Regions from separate parts of the Nodularia spumigena CCY9414 genome, predicted to be linked through region 2. Evidence: riboswitches for the same ligand, from Rfam matches in the RefSeq annotation. Region 2 holds a riboswitch; the other holds the start of a gene.
What was found. Region 2 has a riboswitch for cobalamin ahead of cobG (precorrin-3B synthase). Riboswitches for the same ligand answer to the same signal wherever they lie in the genome.
Positions count from the first base shown of each region.

Region 1: it holds a riboswitch for cobalamin, as region 2 does, so the genes downstream of both, NSP_RS18055 (DUF1636 family protein) here and cobG (precorrin-3B synthase) in region 2, are expected to answer to the same signal.

Region 1 covers NZ_CP007203.1:4,117,377-4,127,601, forward strand. Annotated here, with positions in the region: gene nifE (nitrogenase iron-molybdenum cofactor biosynthesis protein NifE) at 1-1,305, shown strand, start outside; gene nifN (nitrogenase iron-molybdenum cofactor biosynthesis protein NifN) at 1,437-2,765, shown strand; gene nifX (nitrogen fixation protein NifX) at 2,875-3,264, shown strand; gene NSP_RS18015 (NifX-associated nitrogen fixation protein) at 3,285-3,761, shown strand; gene NSP_RS18020 (CCE_0567 family metalloprotein) at 4,141-4,359, shown strand; gene nifW (nitrogenase-stabilizing/protective protein NifW) at 4,356-4,673, shown strand; gene NSP_RS18030 (HesA/MoeB/ThiF family protein) at 4,684-5,484, shown strand; gene NSP_RS18035 (HesB/IscA family protein) at 5,584-5,955, shown strand; gene NSP_RS18040 (2Fe-2S iron-sulfur cluster-binding protein) at 6,241-6,540, shown strand; gene NSP_RS18045 (transporter substrate-binding domain-containing protein) at 6,612-7,790, opposite strand; gene NSP_RS18050 (class I SAM-dependent methyltransferase) at 7,834-8,688, opposite strand; gene NSP_RS18055 (DUF1636 family protein) at 8,905-9,333, opposite strand; cobalamin riboswitch at 9,357-9,562, opposite strand.
Region 2 covers NZ_CP007203.1:4,849,570-4,859,794, forward strand. Annotated here, with positions in the region: gene NSP_RS21170 (precorrin-8X methylmutase) at 1-423, opposite strand, end outside; gene cobG (precorrin-3B synthase) at 626-2,173, opposite strand; adenosylcobalamin-variant (AdoCbl-variant) riboswitch at 2,181-2,298, opposite strand; gene NSP_RS26100 (hypothetical protein) at 2,308-2,451, shown strand; gene NSP_RS24570 (hypothetical protein) at 2,458-2,667, opposite strand; gene NSP_RS21180 (bifunctional cobalt-precorrin-7 (C(5))-methyltransferase/cobalt-precorrin-6B (C(15))-methyltransferase) at 2,888-4,099, shown strand; gene NSP_RS21185 (Uma2 family endonuclease) at 4,145-4,708, opposite strand; gene NSP_RS21190 (sucrose synthase) at 5,062-7,491, shown strand; gene pgmB (beta-phosphoglucomutase) at 7,534-10,225, shown strand, end outside.

The DNA of each region.
Region 1 (10,225 bases), 730 kb from region 2:
GAAAAGAAAAACAAATCTTGCACGCAACAAGCTCAACCAGGTGCGGCTCAAGGTGGTTGTGCTTTTGATGGTGCAATGATTGCTCTTGTACCTATTACTGATGCAGCTCATTTAGTCCACGGGCCGATCGCCTGTGCTGGTAATTCTTGGGGTAGTCGTGGTAGTCTCTCCTCTGGGCCTTTACTTTACAAGACGGGCTTTACTACCGATTTGAGTGAGAATGATGTGATTTTCGGGGGTGAGAAAAAGCTCTATCAGGCAATTTTACAACTTAGCGATCGCTACAAGCCACCAGCTATTTTCGTCTATGCTACCTGTGTCACGGCTCTAATTGGCGATGATATGGATGCTGTGTGCAAGGCTGCAACTGAGAAAACTGGCATTCCTGTGATTCCGGTGATTGCTCCGGGCTTTATTGGTAGTAAAAACTTGGGAAACCGCTTTGGTGGTGAAGCTTTGCTGGAATATGTAGTTGGTACAGCAGAACCAGAAACAACTACGCCTTATGATATTAACTTGATAGGTGAATACAACATCGCCGGTGAAATGTGGGGAGTTACTCCACTTTTAGAAAAATTAGGCATTCGGGTTTTATCTAAAATTACGGGTGATGCTCGTTACAATGATATTCGTTATGCCCATCGTGCCAAGCTGAATGTGATGATCTGCTCACGAGCTTTGCTCAATATGGCGAGAAAAATGGAGGAACGCTACAACATTCCTTACATTGAAGAGTCTTTCTATGGCATCGATGATATGAATCGTTGTCTACGAAATATTGCTGCTAAGTTGGGTGATGCGGATTTGCAGGAACGCACAGAAAAGCTGATTGCTGAAGAAACTGCGGCTCTTGATTTGGCTTTGGCTCCCTATCGCGCTCGACTCAAAGGTAAGCGAGTTGTCTTGTATACTGGCGGTGTTAAGAGTTGGTCGATTATCTCGGCGGCTAAGGATTTGGGCATTGAAGTTGTTGCTACCAGTACGAGAAAAAGCACTGAGGAAGATAAAGCCCGAATCAAGAAGTTGATTGGTAATGATGGGATCATGATGGAGAAGGGCAACGCTAAGGAATTGTTAAAACTGGTGAAGGATACTGGCGCTGATATGTTGATTGCTGGTGGTCGTAACCAATATACTGCTCTGAAGGCTCGGATTCCTTTTCTGGATATTAACCAAGAACGTCACCATCCTTATGCTGGTTATTCGGGGATGGTTGAGATGGCACGAGAATTGTATGAGGCTCTTTATAGTCCTATTTGGGAACAAATACGTAAGCCCGCTCCTTGGGAAGAGTTGGAAGGATAAGAGGCAGGGGAGCAGGGAGCAGGGGGAGTGTGGGGAGTGTGGGGAGAGGGGGGAGAAGATTTTAACTTCCTAATGCCTAATGCCTAATCTCTAGTAACCAGTCCCCAATCACGTAATTTGGTATTAATATAATGGCGATTGTTAATCTTCCCAATAAACCACTGACTGTTAATCCTCTGAAGCAAAGCCAAGCTTTGGGTGCATCTTTAGCCTTTTTGGGGTTGAAGGGGATGATCCCTCTGTTCCACGGTTCCCAAGGTTGTACTGCTTTTGCTAAGGTTGTGCTTGTACGGCATTTTCGGGAAGCTATTCCCCTAGCCACTACAGCCATGACTGAGGTTTCTACTATTTTGGGTGGCGAAGAAAATGTGGAACAGGCTATTCTTACCTTAGTGGAGAAGGTGCAGCCAGAAATTATTGGTCTATGTAGTACGGGGCTAACGGAAACTAGAGGAGATGAACTGGAACGTTTTCTTAAGGATATCCGCGATCGCCATCCGGAATTAGACTATTTACCGATTGTATTTGCTCCTACCCCAGATTTCAAGGGGGCGCTGCAAGATGGTTTTGCGGCGGCTGTGGAAAGTATAGTTAGGGAAATCCCCAAGGCTGGTGGGATTAGAACTGAGCAAGTCACGATTTTGGCGGGTTCTTCTCTAACACCAGGGGATTTGCAGGAAATCAAGGAAATGGTGACTGCTTTCGGATTAGTGCCAATTATTGTTCCTGATATTGGCGCTTCCCTAGATGGTCATTTAGAAGATGGTTATAGTGCGGTTACAGCTAGTGGTACAACCATAAAACAGCTACGAGACATAGGTAGCTCCGCCTTTACCATCGCTTTAGGCGAAAGTATGCGAAATGCCGCCAAAATCCTGGAGGAGCGCTTTAACATCCCTTACGAGGTGTTTGGTGAACTGACTGGATTGGATGCTGTGGATGAGTTTCTGCAAGCATTGGCGATTCTGAGTAGTAATAGCGTTCCAGAAAAATACCGCCGCCAACGTCGCCAGTTGCAAGATGCGATGCTTGATAGTCATTTTTACTTTGGTGCAAAACGAGTGTCCCTGGCGTTGGAACCTGATTTATTATGGTCAACGGTGAACTTTTTGCAATCGATGGGGACTCAAATTCATGCAGTGGTGACGACGACGCGATCGCCTCTGTTGGAAAAACTCCCTGTTAAAAGTGTCACCATCGGCGACTTAGATGACTTTGAGCAACTAGCAGCTGGTTCTGATTTACTCATTGGTAATTCTAACGTAGGTGCGATCGCTAAACGTCTCTCGATGCCTTTTTATCGTCTAGGTATTCCCATTTACGACCGTTTAGGAAATGGATACTTCACGAAAGTTGGATATCGAGGCACAATGGAGCTTTTATTTGGTATCGGTAATCTATTTTTAGAAGCCGAAGAAGAGAGAGTTAAACAATTATGGGAAATAGGGAGTGGGGAGTAGGGAGTAGGGAGTAGGGACTAAGAATAAATTTATTCTCAATACTCAATACCTGATACCTAATCCTCAATACCCAAAATCCAAAACCCGATCCTTAATTCAGGACAAGAGAATGAAAATAGCCTTTACGACAAGTGACCGAATTCACATTAATGCTCACTTCGGATGGGCGAGAGAAATTGATGTTTATGAAATATCCGATGAGGGATATGAATTTCTCGAAACGCTGAAATTTGAAGGTGACTTAAAAGAAGATGGTAACGAAGATAAAATCAATCCTAAACTTGATGCTTTGGTTGATTGTACCATCGTTTATGTGACAGCAATTGGTGGTAGCGCCGCAGCCCGTTTAATTAAGAAAGGCGTTACCCCAGTCAAAGCCAAATCAGAGGAAGAGGAAATTAGCGAAGTTCTCAATAAACTTGTGAAAACTCTCAAAGGTAATCCTCCACCTTGGTTGCGTAAAGCTTTAAGACAAACTACTCCCAACTTTGCAGATTAATTTCAAGTTGAAGCAACAGTATGAGTACAAATAATAGTGTGAACGGAAGCACCGATACAGCAGTCTTGAACTCTCCTTTTCTCAAGACATTAGTACAACAAATTCGCGGACAGGATACTTACGGAGTTTATCGTAATTGGTCTGATGAATTAATCCTCAAACCCTTTGTTGTCACCAAACAAAAGAAACGCGAAATTTCTCTTGAGGGTGAAGTTGATCCGATTACTCAAGCACGGATTATGGCATTTTTCCGGGCTGTAGCGGCTGCTATTGAACAGGAAACAGGTCTAATCTCTCAGGTTGTGATTGACTTGAGCCATGAAGGATTCGGCTGGGCGCTGGTTTTTTCGGGTCGTCTTTTGCTAACGAAAAAAGCCTTGCGTGATGCTCATCGCTTTGGTTTTGACTCAATGGAAAAATTAGCAGAAGAAGGCGAAAACTACGTCAAAAAAGGTGCAGAATTAGGCAAAAAATTCTCCGAAGTAGGGAACATTTAAGGGGTGCATCCCAGTTTGTATTTTGCAAGAACAGAATAATTGTCATTGCGAGGAGGAACGACGAAGCAATCGCATAGGTTTGTTGTTAGTCTGAGATTTTGCGATTGCTTCACTCCACTTCGTTGCGTAAGTCCTTCGGACACGCTACGCGAACGCAATGACGTGCAAAAAAGTGGAATAATCCCACATTTAAGACTACCTAAAAACTCAAATTAGGGACTTCCAAATAAAAAATCCGAAATCACCTAACAAAAAACCTCTCAGACCCTCATGACTCTGTGTCCTCTGTGCCTCTGTGGTTAGTTTATTAGGAATAAATTATTTCGAGGAAGTCCCTAATCTTAGTGTTTTTGTGAAAATTAATAATTAGGAGTAATAAATGGCGCAAGTGAGCGAAACAAATATTGAAGAAATCAAAACCAAAATTAAGCGGCTCAATAGTAAAGCAGGTCAAATGAAAATGGATCTGCATGACTTAGCAGAAGGTCTACCCACAGATTACAAAACCCTGATGGATGTAGCGGCTGCAACTTATAAAATCTATGAGCAGCTAGATGAGCTTAAGCAACAGCTAAAAATAATGGAGAAGGCTCAATGACTGGAACTATGAATGAATTCAAAAAGCTTGTAGATGCAGAAGAATTTTTTCAGTTCTTCAACTTACCCTACGACAAAGAAAATGTGAATGTCAATCGTCTGCATATATTGAAGAAATTTTCGCAATTTATGGCAGAAGTTGATGATAATTCTCATGGTTTAACTTCAGCCGAAATACTCAATGAGTATTCGTTAGCTTTGCAAAAAGCTCATGATCTTTTCTTGGAATCAACAGCTTATGAAGAAAAGCTGTTTAAAGTCTTTAATGACAAGCCGAAGAATGTAGTTAAGCTGACAGAAATCACTTCTGATTAGGAGGTAAAAATTGATCAACCTAACGCCTACCGAATTAGAACGCTATAGTCGCCAAATGATGCTCCCAAATTTTGGCGAACTAGCTCAAAAACGCCTGAAGTCAGCGACAGTTTTAGTTACGGGTGTGGGGGGATTAGGCGGTACGGCGGCGCTTTACTTAGCAGTAGCGGGCGTTGGGCGACTAATCCTAGTCCGGGGTGGTGACTTGCGATTGGATGACATGAACCGTCAGATTTTAATGACGGATGATTGGGTAGGTAAACCCAGGGTTTTCAAAGCTAAAGAAACTCTGGAAGCTATCAATCCTGATATCAAGGTGGATGTAGTTCATGATTATGTCACTGCGGAAAATGTAGACTCCTTAGTGCAATCGGCTGATATGGCGTTGGATTGCGCCCATAATTTTACGGAACGCGACTTGCTGAATGCGGCTTGTGTCCGTTGGCGTAAACCGATGGTGGAGGCTGCTATGGACGGTATGGAGGCTTATCTGACTACGATTATTCCTGGTGTGACTCCTTGTTTATCCTGTCTGTTTCCAGAAAAACCTGATTGGGATAGACGTGCTTTTTCGGTTCTGGGCGCTGTCTCTGGGACACTTGCTTGTCTGACAGCGTTGGAGGCGATTAAGCTGATCACTGGATTCAGTCAACCTCTGTTATCGCAGTTATTAACAATTGACTTAAATCGGATGGAATTTGCCAAGCGTCGTTCTCAACGCGATCGCGCTTGTCCAGTATGCGGTAATACTGCACCCTGGAGATACGGACAACCCCCATCAATGGAACCTACAAGTAATTGTACAAAGTAGTTATTAGTCATTAGTCATTAGTCATTTGTTATTTGATAACTGATAACTGATAACTGATAACTGACACCACAACTTCATCGCGACACATCAGGAGACGTTATGGCTGTTAGTTTAACAGAAAAAGCAGAGTTTCGTCTGCGGTCATTTATCAGAGGTTCTTCCCCTGAAAATAATGACGCTTCAAAAGGCATCCGTGTATCTGTAAAAGATGGTGGTTGCAGTGGCTATGAATATGGAATTGATGTCACTAGCAAGCCACAACCAGATGATTTGGTAATTCAGCAAGGTAATGTGTTGATTTACGTTGATGCTAAAAGTGCGCCGTTATTAGATGGAGTTGTAATCGACTTTGTAGAAGGGGTAATGGAAAGTGGCTTTAAGTTCACTAACCCTAATGCAAGTGATACCTGCGGTTGCGGAAAATCATTCAAAACAGATGATGGTACACCCACTGGTGTACCTTGCAGCTAGTTGAATATTTGGGGAATTTGGAAAGACACTTGTGTGGAGTTTTTCTCAAGTTCTGTTAGTACCAAATAGCCTTCAAAGTTTCCCGTATAAATGATGGACACTTGCTAATTTACGGGTTTGGAAAAAATCGCAAGTTGGTAAGCCGATACTACTTGCGATCGCCTACAGCCGGAGGAACCCCATCAATGCAGTGTCCTCTTCCGCGCTGTTTCTGGAAGTTTTCAGTGAACTAGGTAAACTTCAAGAAATCAATCTAATCGTATAAATTTTGAGGAGAATCGGAAAATGGCTACCTACCAAGTTAGATTAATCAACAAAAAGCAAGACCTCGACACCACAATTGAAGTTGATGAAGAGACTACCATTGTAGACGCAGCAGAAGAAAATGGTATTGAGTTACCTTTCTCTTGTCATTCAGGTTCTTGTTCTAGTTGTGTGGGAAAAATTGTTGAAGGTGAAGTTGATCAATCTGATCAAATCTTTCTAGATGATGAGCAAATGGATAAAGGTTTCGCTCTCCTTTGCGTTACTTATCCCCGTTCTAATTGCACAATTAAGACTCACCAAGAACCATATCTTGTGTAGAGTATTGCTTTGAATGAGGTTTCGATCCCCGAATTCTTTGATAAGTCGGGGATCTTTTTCATTTAGAATTGCTATATTGGATTTTGAGAATCTTCTGATGTATAACTGAGCCAGCGAGTAGCAATGTCTTTTAAAGAGCCATTTTCAGACATCAGTCGCAATTCAATGTTGAGTTTTTTTGTTAAAGAACTATCGATGGGTAAGACAAACCCATAAAGCTCATTTCCCAGAGACAAGTTAGTTAATTTTACGTTCAGTTCGGGATTTTGCGTGAGGTAATATTCCAGAGCGGGACGGTCGAAGACTACTGCATCTGCTGATTTGGTAGATAATAGTTTTACAGCATCTCCTAGGGTGGCGACTTCTTGAATTCGATTACTATAGTTCTGCACTACCTCAACACTAGATGAACCTTTTACAGTGGCTAATCTGGTATCTTGCAGGCTGGAAGGACTGGTAAATTGTTCAGTAGAATCACCGGATAAGGCTATGGTTATGGCGGAAGCTAGTCCTGCTGTTAGTGACGAGACTGTTACTAAAGCCAATACCATCCAAGTCCCAGCGATGAGACGACCGAGACGGGTAACAGGTGCGCGATCGCCATATCCCACTGTAGTTAATGTTACCAATGCAAACCACATCCCATTACCCACGCCCTGAAGATAATTTTTGGGGAATTGTTCACTATTTTTATTTCGTTCCGCTAACCACACCAAATTCCCGACGACGAACATCAGAATAACTAATATCCCCATCGACGTTAAAACCGCAGTTTCAAAAAAAGGTTTAACCCGGCTCCAAATACTGGGGTCTTCAGCTGTTGTTAAGACGGCAATTTCTGTAGAAAAATAAGGTTGGGTAAAATCAACTTTTTGTAGGCGTTGAGCAGTAATTGTGATGGGACCTATCAATAAATCCAATTCTCCCTGCTCTACAACTTCTAGAGCATTAGCAACGCTAGCTTGGGGTATTAATTCATACTCTATCTTTTGAGAACGAGCCACTTGTTTCCATACTTCAACACTAATCCCTGAAGTGTCTTTATCTTTGCGAACTACAAAAGGCGCAGAGCCAGCTACTCCTACTCGCAAAGGAGCGGCTGAAGCTAAAGTAGGAACAGAAATAACTAAAGCGACAGCTACCCCAGTCAAGCAATTATGGTTAGCTGCAAAACCCAGGCGGAGGTGAAAAATAGATGCAGACAAAATCCGATGTATTTGCTGTGAATGTGGGAAGTTGCGGAAATTCATGAGTTATTGACTCCTGACTTATTTCTAACAAATGTTATATTATTTATGTTGATAACTGCCAGAGTTGAATTTGATAACAAAGATGGCTTTCAAAAATTTCTCCGGCGGCTAAACCCTCAGTAATTGGTTTATCCAACCAACGTTTAAAAGCCCAACTTCCTATTGTATGTATGGGTGGAACTGCTATTTTGACAACATCAGCAATATATTTAAATGTGGTTAATCCAAAAGTCTGAAAGTTATGAATGCACAAATCAATGGTTGGTGCAATTGATTTAGAAATATCTTCGGTTTTAACTAATTTAAATCCAGCTTTCTCTAAAGCTGTTTGGAGGTCATTAGCAAGATGACAGTTAGAAAAAATCCCTTCTTTGTATGAGGCATCAAAGCGCATCATATCTGCTATTAGTAAGTAACTACCACTATTGAGTAAACGCGCTGCGCCTTGAGCTAAATCTTCTACAGCCATATATTGACTACTTTCACTCAATAGCACTAAATCATAAGAATGTGAAGATTGAAACTCTTCAAATGTTGTTAAGTAGAAAGGTACTTTACCGTTAGTATTTTGAATAAATTTCTCTTGTTGAATGGTATCGGGTGCTAGTCCCTCAACACTAAGACCACGTTCACAAAGGGATTTTGCATTACCACCAATACCACAGCCTACATCTAGTACAGTTTTGATTCCTTCTGGGATGAAGCTAAAAAGTTTGGCTGTATAGGCTGCTTGTGCTTCACGCAGGTCAGTTAAAGTCAATTCTTTACCAATAGTTGGTATGACTTCCCAATAGCCGTAATGTAGATAGGAGGAACCGGTGAGTCCCATATAGTAATCTATGGCTGCATTTTGATAGCGTGTTGCTTTGGGGATATTTATTGACTTTGATTTCTGCATTTAGGGTTAAGGTGAGGTTGCTGATACAGTTGTATATTTAACATATTATTCCGATGACACACTAAGTTTTGCTGGCTGAAAATCTTAATAACGGCTGAATCAAAAATTATGAAGCCAAATATTTTTGCAGGTTTGGGAGTTGTTGAATCAAGAATGCGATCGCACTTTGTGATGTGTTAAATGCGATCGCCTAAATACTGTAAAAATATGGTATTGTTAATTACACACTTCTACCTCTGTGGAATTTATTGGTGAGGGCGTGGGTACTGCTGGAATACGTGCCAAAATTCCTTTCTTGAGTGGTTCTGGGCGTTCACTCCACGGTAATAAACCTTCTGGATGTGCATAGTATTTACTTGCACACTCGAATACTCCAGCTACTTCTGTGGGTGACAAATCAGCAGAAATATCACCAAACATATAAATAGATTTACTATATGCAGCAAAGGATACCACACAAGAGCGATCGCAAGCACTCATGCAGTTCACGGGCTGAATAGTAAACTTTGTGTTTAATTCCCAATGAGGATAATGTGCTTCTAAGTGTTTGAGCAGCTTTTCTCCACCACTTTCACCGACACGCTTACCACCTTCCCACTTACTCGCACAAGTGGTACAAACAAATATTGTATGTTGTGCTGTCATCTATGCCTCGTAGATTTTAGCTAAAGTTACTTTTCTATCGGCGGGTATTCTGACTTACGCAATTTAAAATTTAAATTTGAAAATTTTGAACTGTCTGATACAATTTCAAATCTCAAATTAAAAATTTCAAATCGGTTTACAGCTGCGGGACAGCGCCGGATTTACACCGGACTTTCCCCCTTAAGTCTAATAGCTGATTTCTACTAGAGCCGGATATATAAAAATCTACCATAGTTTCGTCAAATTTATCACATGGTGACTTATAAAGTTTAGAGGATGTCTGAAAACTTTTTCGTGTTGCATAAAACACTTGTATATCCCCCTAAATCCCCCTTAAAAAGGGGGACTTTGATTAATTTTCCCCCCCTTATTAAGGGGGGTAAGGGGGGATCTGGATAAAACTGATACTTCTCAGACATCCTCTTAGACACACTTGTCAAAAATTAACAATACTTGTAACAGTATGTCAGTTAAAATACAGTATCATCCTCATGGCATAGCGCATAATATTTGACTACTTATTTTAAATTTTAGCAATTCATCAAACTTATTTTTGACCAAGAATATAGAGACATTTTATAAAACCTCTCTACAAAGGTTTAAGAAAAAGTATATTTAAATTCATTCGTTGTCTAATTCCTGATATTTTTAATTTTTACAGGATCTTTGGCTGCATTTTAGCGTTCTTTAGACAATAATTCTCAATATGTCTTGGGATCTTTATAAATGATTAATAATTTAAAGTTATCAGAGTGATAATATATAAATAAGCTAAATTGTTGCTAGTGAACCTAAACTTCAACAAAAAGCGATTACAGCGTTATTTAAAACATTTCTATCTAAATTTTGGTTCAGCTAAAAATTAAGCAAAACCTAAGATAGATGCAAGAAT
Region 2 (10,225 bases):
AAATAGGGCTGTCGGGGCATTACCAACTGCTACCACTGCCCCTTCTAAGTGCAATCGCCACAACTCCACCGCAGCAGCTGATCTCGTATTACCCAAACGTTTAGCTAAGGCTGGTACTTCCACATCATAAAGAGTGCAAATAACTTGGTTGTTTCTAGGTAGTCTCTTTCTAGTAATACCTTCGGCAACCATTCGGCAATCACACAAAATCGGCGCACCTGCTGCTAGTGCTGCGCGTCCAGTCTGTACTGCCGTTGATGAATATCCCAAGTCATTGACGATATCAGTCATTCCACAGGCATGAATCAGGCGTACTGCCACTTTTGCTACATCTGGGGGCAGCACATCCAGCTTGGCTTCTGATCTAATGATGGCAAAGGATTTACTGTAAATTTCGTTAGCATCTCGGATGTAGTCAGACATGGGAAAATAGTGAATGGTGAATGGTGAATGGTGAATGGTGAATGGTAATGGCTACGCCACGCAAGCTAAAATAGGACTTACGGATAATTCAGATAAAAACGTTCGCGTAGCGTGCGCGTAGCGCATACCACACCAGGCGCAGAGTACACAGAGAACTGAGGGTTTGAGAGGTTTTTGCGTAAGTCCCATAAAAGAAATAACCCTAACTCACTGGGGAGAATAACGGCTTTAATTGGGCAATTCCATATCTATTAACAAATTCTCCAAAGGATTCATCAGGATTTTGGCATTGAATTTTATAAACTTGTAACATCTGCCCTAACAATACAGGTAGTTCGGCCACTGTGACATATTGATAGAGTTGACGACCAAATTTTTGGTTGCTTTCACCTATGGTTTCGCCACGCCAGCTATCACCAACATAAATATGATAAGCTCCCAAAGTTCCATGTTCTGATTCTAGACTGACACCGAGCAAGGTAATATCACTAGGACTATGCTGGGCGCAGGATTTTTCGCAGCCGCTAAAGTGAATATTAACTGGGTGATTCAGACTAACATGAGTTTCGAGATATTTTGCTAATGCTAAAGCATCACCTTTAGTATCGGTGGCAGATGCTACACAACCTTTATTACCAGAACAGGCAACTAATGCTGTATTGATATTACTTGGCGATATATCTAATTTTAGAGTAGCGATTTCACTCTGAACATCGGTAAGCGATCGCTCGCGAATATCAGTCAGGAGTAAATTTTGCCAAGGAGTTAGCCTCAGAGTCCCGCTACCAAAGTTTTGGGCTAAATCAGCTAAACCCCGAATTTGCTGACTCTCTAGCCTACCTAACGGTAAAACCACGCCAATATAAAATAAGCCTGGCTGACGCTGGGGATGAATGCCAATATGTTGATAGTTAGATTTTGAATTTTTTTCGAGACTGGTTTTGTCAAACTGTGGCTGAGGGGTGAGGCTAAAACCTAGACGTTGTTCAACTTCTTGCAGATAATTTTCACAACCCAAATTATTTAACAACTCTCGCAAACGCAGCTTGCGCCGACTGTCGGGGTCAGTATAATTGAGATAAACACCAGCTAAAACTGCCAAAACTGGCAAACATAACTCTGGTAATAAGACAATTCCCATATCAACGGGTGGTTTTCCCTTGACACCGACGCTCAGACATAGCCGAAAATAAACTTTACCGTCAATTAAGACAGCAGCAAACATGATATCGTTGAGGCGATCGCACACCGAAACTTTACCACCACCATCAAAACAAACGCTAAATTTTGCTGATAGTCCTGATAGCTGAGGATGTGCGGCGATATAATTTTCCCAGTCTTGCACAAAGGGACGGGTATCAATTAATTCTTGGTAATCAATACCAGCAGTGGGGCTGGTCATAATATTCCGAATGTGGTCTACAGCAAAATTGCGAGAACCGATACCGATATTTTGTAAATGCTTGAGAACTGCGCTACTTATTCCCGAACGTAGTTCCCTGATTTGGAGGTTGGCGCGATTGGTAATATCAACATAACCACCCCCGTAATTCTCTGCTATATCTGCGATTGCATGACACTGTTGACTATCCAGAATTCCACCTGGTATTCTGATGCGAGATAATATCCCATCTTGGGCAGGTGTATCATAAAACAAACCAGGACATAAGGCAAAACCGGACAGCAAAACATTAACTCCTTCCCTGTGCGACGCAGGCAGTAGATAGTAAGTGTGTCTTAGTATACCCATAGACACTGTTAGGGTTGGCATTCTGACTTGGCAAGTAAAAAACTCAATGCTCTGTTTTGGTCTTACCATTACAGCTGCGGCACAGTCCCGGAATTTCACCGGAGTTTCCCAACTCTTTGCTTTAGTAATTTAACATGATCAGGTATTCATCTCGCTGGATGCTGCATATTTTTAATATTCAGTTAAATATACCACTTGATATATCTGGAGAATTTATTCACAAACCAGAGATTAACCCTGTGACATCTTTTGGGCTAATTCTGCAAAACAAAATTTAAGTAATTTTATTGTACTAAATCTACTAAAGTGTCACCCTGGAACCGGACTACACAGGAAACTAAGCATCCCCGATAATGCTCAGATGTAAATACTGATAGTGTGATGTTGCTAGAACCTGGTTCTAATATGCGTTTCACCTTGCAAACTTGCATTTTATTCTTGCAGTAGGCAATAATGCGATCGCCTGCTTTGACATCCAACGCTTTAATTTTCAATTAATACCAACCTAATTGTGAAATTTCATTAACCCAAGTAAATATATATTTCTATATTTTACCTGTTCAACAGTTGTAATGCTTACTCATTATAACACACGAGTAAAAGTTATAAACATCAAACTGGGAAGTGTTGAGTTAAAACCTAATTAATAGATTAGAATAACTGCTCTTAATCGCAGTCAAAGCCGCAACATCTAGTTAAATTATTACAGCTTCTATGACACGGAAATGGCTATCGATTGTGGGTATTGGTGAAGATGGGTTAGAAGGTTTAAGTGCGATCGCTCATTCTCTGATTGATCAAGCTGAAGTGATTTTTGGAGGCGATCGCCATTTAGCCATGTTACCACCAGATGACCCACGTCAGAAAATAGCCTGGACATCACCCATTAGCACCTCCATAGCCGACATTATCCGTCGTCGCGGTGAATCAGTCTGTGTATTAGCCAGTGGCGACCCTTTATGTTACGGTATCGGTGTCACCCTGACCCGACAAATTCCCCTAGAGGAAATTACGATTATTCCTGCGCCTTCCACCTTTAGCCTCGCCTGTGCCAAACTAGGATGGTCTTTCACGGAACTAGAAACCTTGAGTTTGTGCGGTCGTCCAGCTTCCTTACTCCAAAGTTACATCTATCCCAATGCTAAACTGTTGATTTTGAGTGAAGGAAAAGACACCCCCGCAATTGTTGCCGAAATCTTGACAAAACGCGGTTATGGTGGTAGTAAAATTACAGTTTTAGAACATCTGGGTGGTATTCATGAAAGAATTGTCGAAGGTATAGCCGCAGATTGGCATGAAACAGAAATTGCACCGTTGAATGCGATCGCGGTTAATTGTATTGCTGATGCTGGAATTATACCTTTACCCAGATTACCAGGATTGCCAGATCACGCCTATCACCATGATGGACAATTAACCAAGAGTGAAGTCAGGGCGGTGACTTTAGCAAAATTAGCTCCCACTCCCGGACAACTACTATGGGATGTCGGTGCGGGTTGTGGTTCAATTTCGATTGAATGGATGCGGACTGATTCTCGATGTCAGGCGATCGCTATTGAACAGAATTCTTCTAGACTGGGTTATATCACCGATAACGCCGCAGCTTTAGGAACTCCTTACCTGAAAGTTATTAGCGGTAAAGCACCATTAATTTTGCAAGATTTACCTACTCCTGATGCTATATTTATCGGCGGTGGAGTCACAGCACCAGGGCTTTTTGATATCTGTTGGAATGCACTACGTCCGGGTGGGCGGTTGGTAGCTAATGTTGTGACTGTAGAGGGTGAGCAAATTTTATTTAAATGGTATGAGCAGGTTGGTGGTAGTTTAACTCGGATTGCTGTTCAAAGAGCGGAACCTATTGGTAAGTTTTTAGGTTGGCGGGCTATGTCGCCTGTTACTCAATGGAGAGGGATTAAGGATTGAAACGCAAAGGGGCGCGGAGGTAAGCGCAAAGGTACGCAGAGGTTTTTAAATTTCTGTGTCTTCGTAAAGTTCTTTTATGGTTGTCTCGAAGTCTATGCTATTTAATCGAAATGAGGTTTTTTCTGTTGTGTAAGATTGCAAAACCCACAGTCCTTGATGATTCCGGCGAAAACATTCGAATCGCTGGCGTTTTGTGTTAATTAAGACGTATTCTTCTAGGGTTTCTACTAGTTGATAGTCAGCGAATTTATCCCCCCGGTCAAAGGCTTCGGTGGAGTCAGATAAAACTTCTACAATTAAATTAGGAAATCTTTTATAAGCTGGCGTTTCTTGATCTCTTTTGTCGCAAGTTACTATCACGTCGGGATAGTAGAACCGATTCAGTGATTCAATTCTGGCTTTCATGTCGGCGATGTAAACGCGACAACCTGAACCACGTACATGATTACGTAGAAGAGTAGCAAGGTTGAGCGCAATAGTAACATGGGAATCTAGCGCCCCAGCCATTGCGTAGATATAGCCATCAATATACTCATGTTTAATATCACTCCGTTCTTCCATCTCTAAGTATTCTTCGGGAGTGACGTAGATTTCCGGGTTAGCAACCATATTTAAGACCTCAAGGTATAGACATTATTGCTGGGGTTTCATCCCCAAGCCAGAAGTAAAAAGTTTTCCTACTATCTAACATAGAGATATAAAAACCGGAAATGTACCTCAAAGATCACAGTTGCTGTTCGCCTAGCATCTCAGAAAGACGAGTGGGTAAAAACATAGAAGACCTATATAAAAACCTTTTAAACCCTCTTCCCTTGGCGTTCTTCTCCCAAGGGGAGACGCTACGCGAATGCGTCTAAAGCCCTGGGGGCATAAGCTGCGCGAAGGCGGTTCGTTTTTCTATTCTTCCATAAGCCAAAATACCATAAATAAAGTCTTAACCTACTATCATTGCGATATTTGTCATGCATGAATTATTTGAAACTGTATTAAACAAAGACGAAAAAATCACTCTGCGTCAGTTTATCTCGGAATTAAGCGACACTGATAAACGTTACTTTTTGAGAAACGAGATATTACATAATTTTGCTGAATTCTGTCACCAATACCAAAAGCCTACTTACTTTTATTATTCTTCTTCTATCGGTAGACTAATTCATAATACCCATGAAATGATTTTAGATGAACAAGGGACTTGGTTTGTAGTTCGACCCAGGATTGGGAGTCAACAAATGTGGCGACTACAAGCTGATTTTTCGGGATTTGAGCCGATGACACCCCAAGCGTGGTTAGATGTAAGCGATCGCCTCGTTAATCGCTACCAACCGCACATCCTCGAAATTGATTTCCAACCCTTTGCGGAAGAATCGACCAGAATCACTGACCCCAGAAACATTGGTCAAGGTCTAGCCTTTCTCAATCGTTACTTATGCGATCAACTGTCTAATGACACCCATTATTGGCTAGAGGTGATATTTCAAGCATTATATCAATTGACTTATGATCAAAAACCTCTGCTAATTAGCGATCGCATTCCCTCCGGTATTCACCTAGTTAAACAAATAAAGCAAGCCCTAAAATTTCTCAATCAGCAACCCCCGGAAGAACCCTACGCCAATTTTCGCCCTCACCTCCAGGAACTCGGTTTTGAACCAGGGTGGGGTAATACATCTGGGCGTATATCCGAAACCCTAGAACTTTTAGAACAACTCATTGATAACCCCCAACCCGCCATTTTAGAAGCCTTCGTCGCCCGTGTTCCCGCAATTTTCCGCGTCGTTCTCGTCTCCATTCACGGTTGGGTTGGTCAACAAGATGTTTTAGGTAGAGATGAAACACTAGGTCAAGTGATTTATGTTCTAGAACAAGCCCGCAGCTTAGAAAATAAACTCCAAGCAGAAATCAAACTTGCTGGTCTTGACTTAATAGGTATTCAACCCCATGTAATTATTCTCACTAGACTTATTCCTAACTGCGAAGGTACAGAATGTAATTTGCGGTTAGAAAAAATCCATGATACAGAAAATGCTTGGATATTACGCATTCCCTTTGGTGAATTTAATTCTGATATTACCAATAATTGGATTTCTAAATATGAAATTTGGCCTTATTTAGAAACATTTGCTCAAGATGCCGAAAAAGAACTTTTAACTCAATTTCAAGGTCGTCCAAATCTGATTGTGGGTAACTACAGCGATGGTAATTTAGTCGCCTCCCTGATTTCCCGCAGTCTGAAAGTTACCCAATGCAATATAGCCCATTCTTTAGAAAAACCTAAACACTTATTTAGTAACTTGTATTGGCAAGATTTAGAAGATAATTATCACTTCTCGGCACAATTTACCGCCGATTTAATTAGCATGAATGCTGCTGACTTTATTATCACCTCATCTTATCAAGAAATAGTCGGCACACCAGACACAATCGGTCAATACGAATCTTACAAATGTTTTACCATGCCTGAGCTATATCATGTAATTAATGGGATTGATTTATTCAGTCCTAAATTTAACATGGTTCCGCCGGGAGTTAGTGAAAATATCTTTTTCCCTTTTAGTCAAAAAGACAGGCGAAATCCCAAACTTACCTCCCAAGTACATGATTTACTTTTTGAGCGTGAACATCCCCAAATAATTGGGAAATTAGATAACCCTAATAAGCGCCCAATCCTCACTGTCGCGCCCATTACCTCAGTTAAAAATCTCACAGGCTTGGCAGAATGTTTTGCTAAAAATCGGGGCTTACAAGAGCATTGTAACCTAATTTTTATCACTACTAAACTTTATGTAAATCAAGCCACAAACCCCAAAGAAGCTGAGGAAATCCAAAGACTCCACGACATAATTAATCAGTATGAACTCCACGGGAATATACGCTGTATAGGGATGCGTCTTCCTAGCCCTGACCTTGGAGAAGCCTACCGAGTAATTGCCGATGCTCAAGGCATTTATGTCCACTTTGCCCGATTTGAATCCTTTGGTCGCAGCATTTTAGAAGCGATGGTTTCCGGCTTACCAACTTTCGTCACTAAATTTGGTGGTGCTGTAGAAATTATTCAAGATCAAGAAGAGACTTTTCATATTAATCCTACAGACTTTAAAGCAACAGCCCATCAAATTTTGAATTTCATTGATCAATGTGAGACTCAACCTGAACGTTGGACAGAAGTTTCCCAGATGATGAGCCAGCGCGTTATTAATAAATACAATTGGCATTTACACACGAGTCAAATACTATTACTAGCTAAAATATTTAGCTTCTGGAACTTTGCCCTTCCGGAAAATAATGCAGCCAAACATCGTTATTTAGAAACATTATTTTACCTAATTTTTAAACCCAGAGCCGAAAAAATTTTAGAAAAACATCAGCAATATTCTGTTATCATGAACCATTAAAACTTTTGATGGCTAATTTTGAATTTAGCTAAGGGATGCACGATGAATAAAAAAAGTCCTAATAACCGTTTTATCTATACAGATTGGATATTAATTGAAACTCAATTTGACCCTGACGAGTTGCATTCAAGAGAAACTGTCTTTACAATCGGCAACGGATACTTGGGAACACGGGGCAGTTTTGAGGAAGGTTATATTCGTGCATTACCAGCTACTTTTATCCACGGTGTCTATGATGATGTTCCTGTAGTTTATACAGAACTTGCCAATTGTCCCGACTGGCTGCCATTAGTAATCAGTATAAATGGCGAATCTCCTACGGAGACGCTACGCGAACGCTTCCGTTTGGATCAGGGTGAAATATTAAGATATGATCGACAACTTGATTTACGTCAAGGCATTTTCAGCCGTTCCTTACGTTGGCGCAGTCCCAGTGGGAAAACCATAGATATTCACTTTGAACGCTTTGCCAGTTTAGCTGACCAGCACGTATTAGGGCAACGCTGCCAAGTAACGCCTGTAGATTTTGATGGGATGATTGAAATTCAGGCTAGTATTAACGGCTACCCAGAGAATCAGGGTTTTAATCACTGGGAAGCAATCGACCAGGGTAAAACCGCAGCAGGAATTTGGTTACACAGCCGAACTCGCGGTTCCCGGATTGAGATTGGTATGGCAGCGAGGATGGCAATATCGGGAACTGAAGCAGCTTTAGAAGTGCATACTGCTCCTGGCTACCCTACTATAACTGCAACTTTTCTGGCGACATCACAGCAGACGGTGACAGTAGAGAAGACTGTGACAGTTTTTACCTCACGGGAGGTTTCCCAACCAGTCTCAGCAGCGCAAGAAAAACTCGCGCAATTACCAGACTATATCACTTTGCTGCAAGCCAACGCCCAAGCATGGAATCAGGTTTGGCACTATAGCGATATCCTCATTGAGGGAGATAGTAAAGCGGCTTTTGCTGTGCGTTACAATCTTTTTCAACTGCTAATTGCTGCCCCGAAAGATGATGAAAAAGTCAGCATTCCCGCTAAAACTTTGTCGGGTTTTGGCTATCGTGGTCATATTTTTTGGGATACAGAAATTTTCATTCTGCCATTCTTTACTTTCACCCAACCAGTTTTAGCCCGGAATTTATTAAGTTATCGTTACCACACTTTAAATGGTGCGCGACGCAAGGCATCCCATTATGGTTATAAAGGGGCGATGTATGCTTGGGAAAGTGCGGTTACAGGGGATGAAGTTACACCACGTTGGTCACTTCCTAGCGATTTTTACGGTGAAGATATCCGCATTTGGTGTCGTGACCATGAAATTCACATTAGTTCAGATATTTCTTATACTGTGTGGTATTACTGGCAAGCAACAGGCGATGATGAATGGATGCAAAAGTGTGGTGCTGAAATTATTTTAGATACAGCTATTTTTTGGAATAGTAGAGTTGAGTTTAATTCTGAACAAGACCGCTATGAAATTCGGGGGGTAATTGGAGCAGATGAATATCACGAGTTTGTTCACAATAATACCTTTACTAATCGGATAGTACAATGGCATTTAGAAAAAGCTTTGATAGTCGATGATTGGCTGCATCAAAATTTCCCAGAACAAGCTCAGGAATTAGAGCAGAAATTACAACTCACGGCTGAGATTAAAACTCAGTGGTCAGATATTATCGCTAAAATTTGGATTCCTTACGACGCTGAAACGGGATTAATTGAGCAGTTTGAGGGGTTTTTCCAGTTGGAAGATGTTAACTTGAACGACTATGAACCACGCACTCAATCGATGCAAGGCATTTTGGGTATTGAAAAAACCAATAAGTTGCAGGTACTCAAACAGCCAGATGTATTGATGCTGTTGTATTTGATGCGGGAATTAGGGGATTTTCCCTACAATCAAAAATCATTACAAGCAAATTGGGATTACTACGCACCCCGCACTGATATTACTTATGGTTCATCACTTGGCCCTGCTATCCATGCGATTTTAGCCTCAGATTTAGGCAAGTCGGCTGAGGCTTACGAACGGTTTATGCAAGCAGCAATGGTGGATCTCGAAGATGTCCGAGGTAACGCTGCCGATGGGATTCACGGGGCGAATGCGGGGGGAATTTGGCAAGCTGTGGTGTTTGGTTTTGGTGGGATTAAACTCAGGGACAGTCGCCCTCTGGCCAACCCTCATTTACCCCAAGGTTGGACACGTCTGAAGTTTAAACTGCAATGGCGCGGTAAATGGCACGAGTTTGATTTACGTCCCCAAATTACCCAGGAGGAAAGTAACAAAGGATTTATTTTATTTGCTCCTTCATCTGACCACACTTCTAAGATTCAAGGGGTGATATTTGATTTAGATGGGGTGTTAACTGATACAGCAGAATATCACTATCAAGCTTGGCAGAAATTAGCAGATGAGGAGGGTATAGAATTTAATCGGCAGGATAATGAAGCGTTGCGAGGGATATCCCGTGGGGCTTCTCTGATGCTGATGATTAAGAATCGGAAATTTTCAGAGTCACAGATTCAGGAAATGTTGGAGCGTAAAAATCGCTACTATGTGGATCTGATTGTAAATATTACACCAAAAGATGTGTTACCTGGTGCGATCGCCTTGTTGGATGAATTGCGACAACAGGGTATAAAAATCGCCATTGGTTCAGCCAGTAAAAATGCCCAGGTGGTTGTAGAACGTTTGGGAATTGCTAATCATGTAGATGCGATCGCAGATGGTT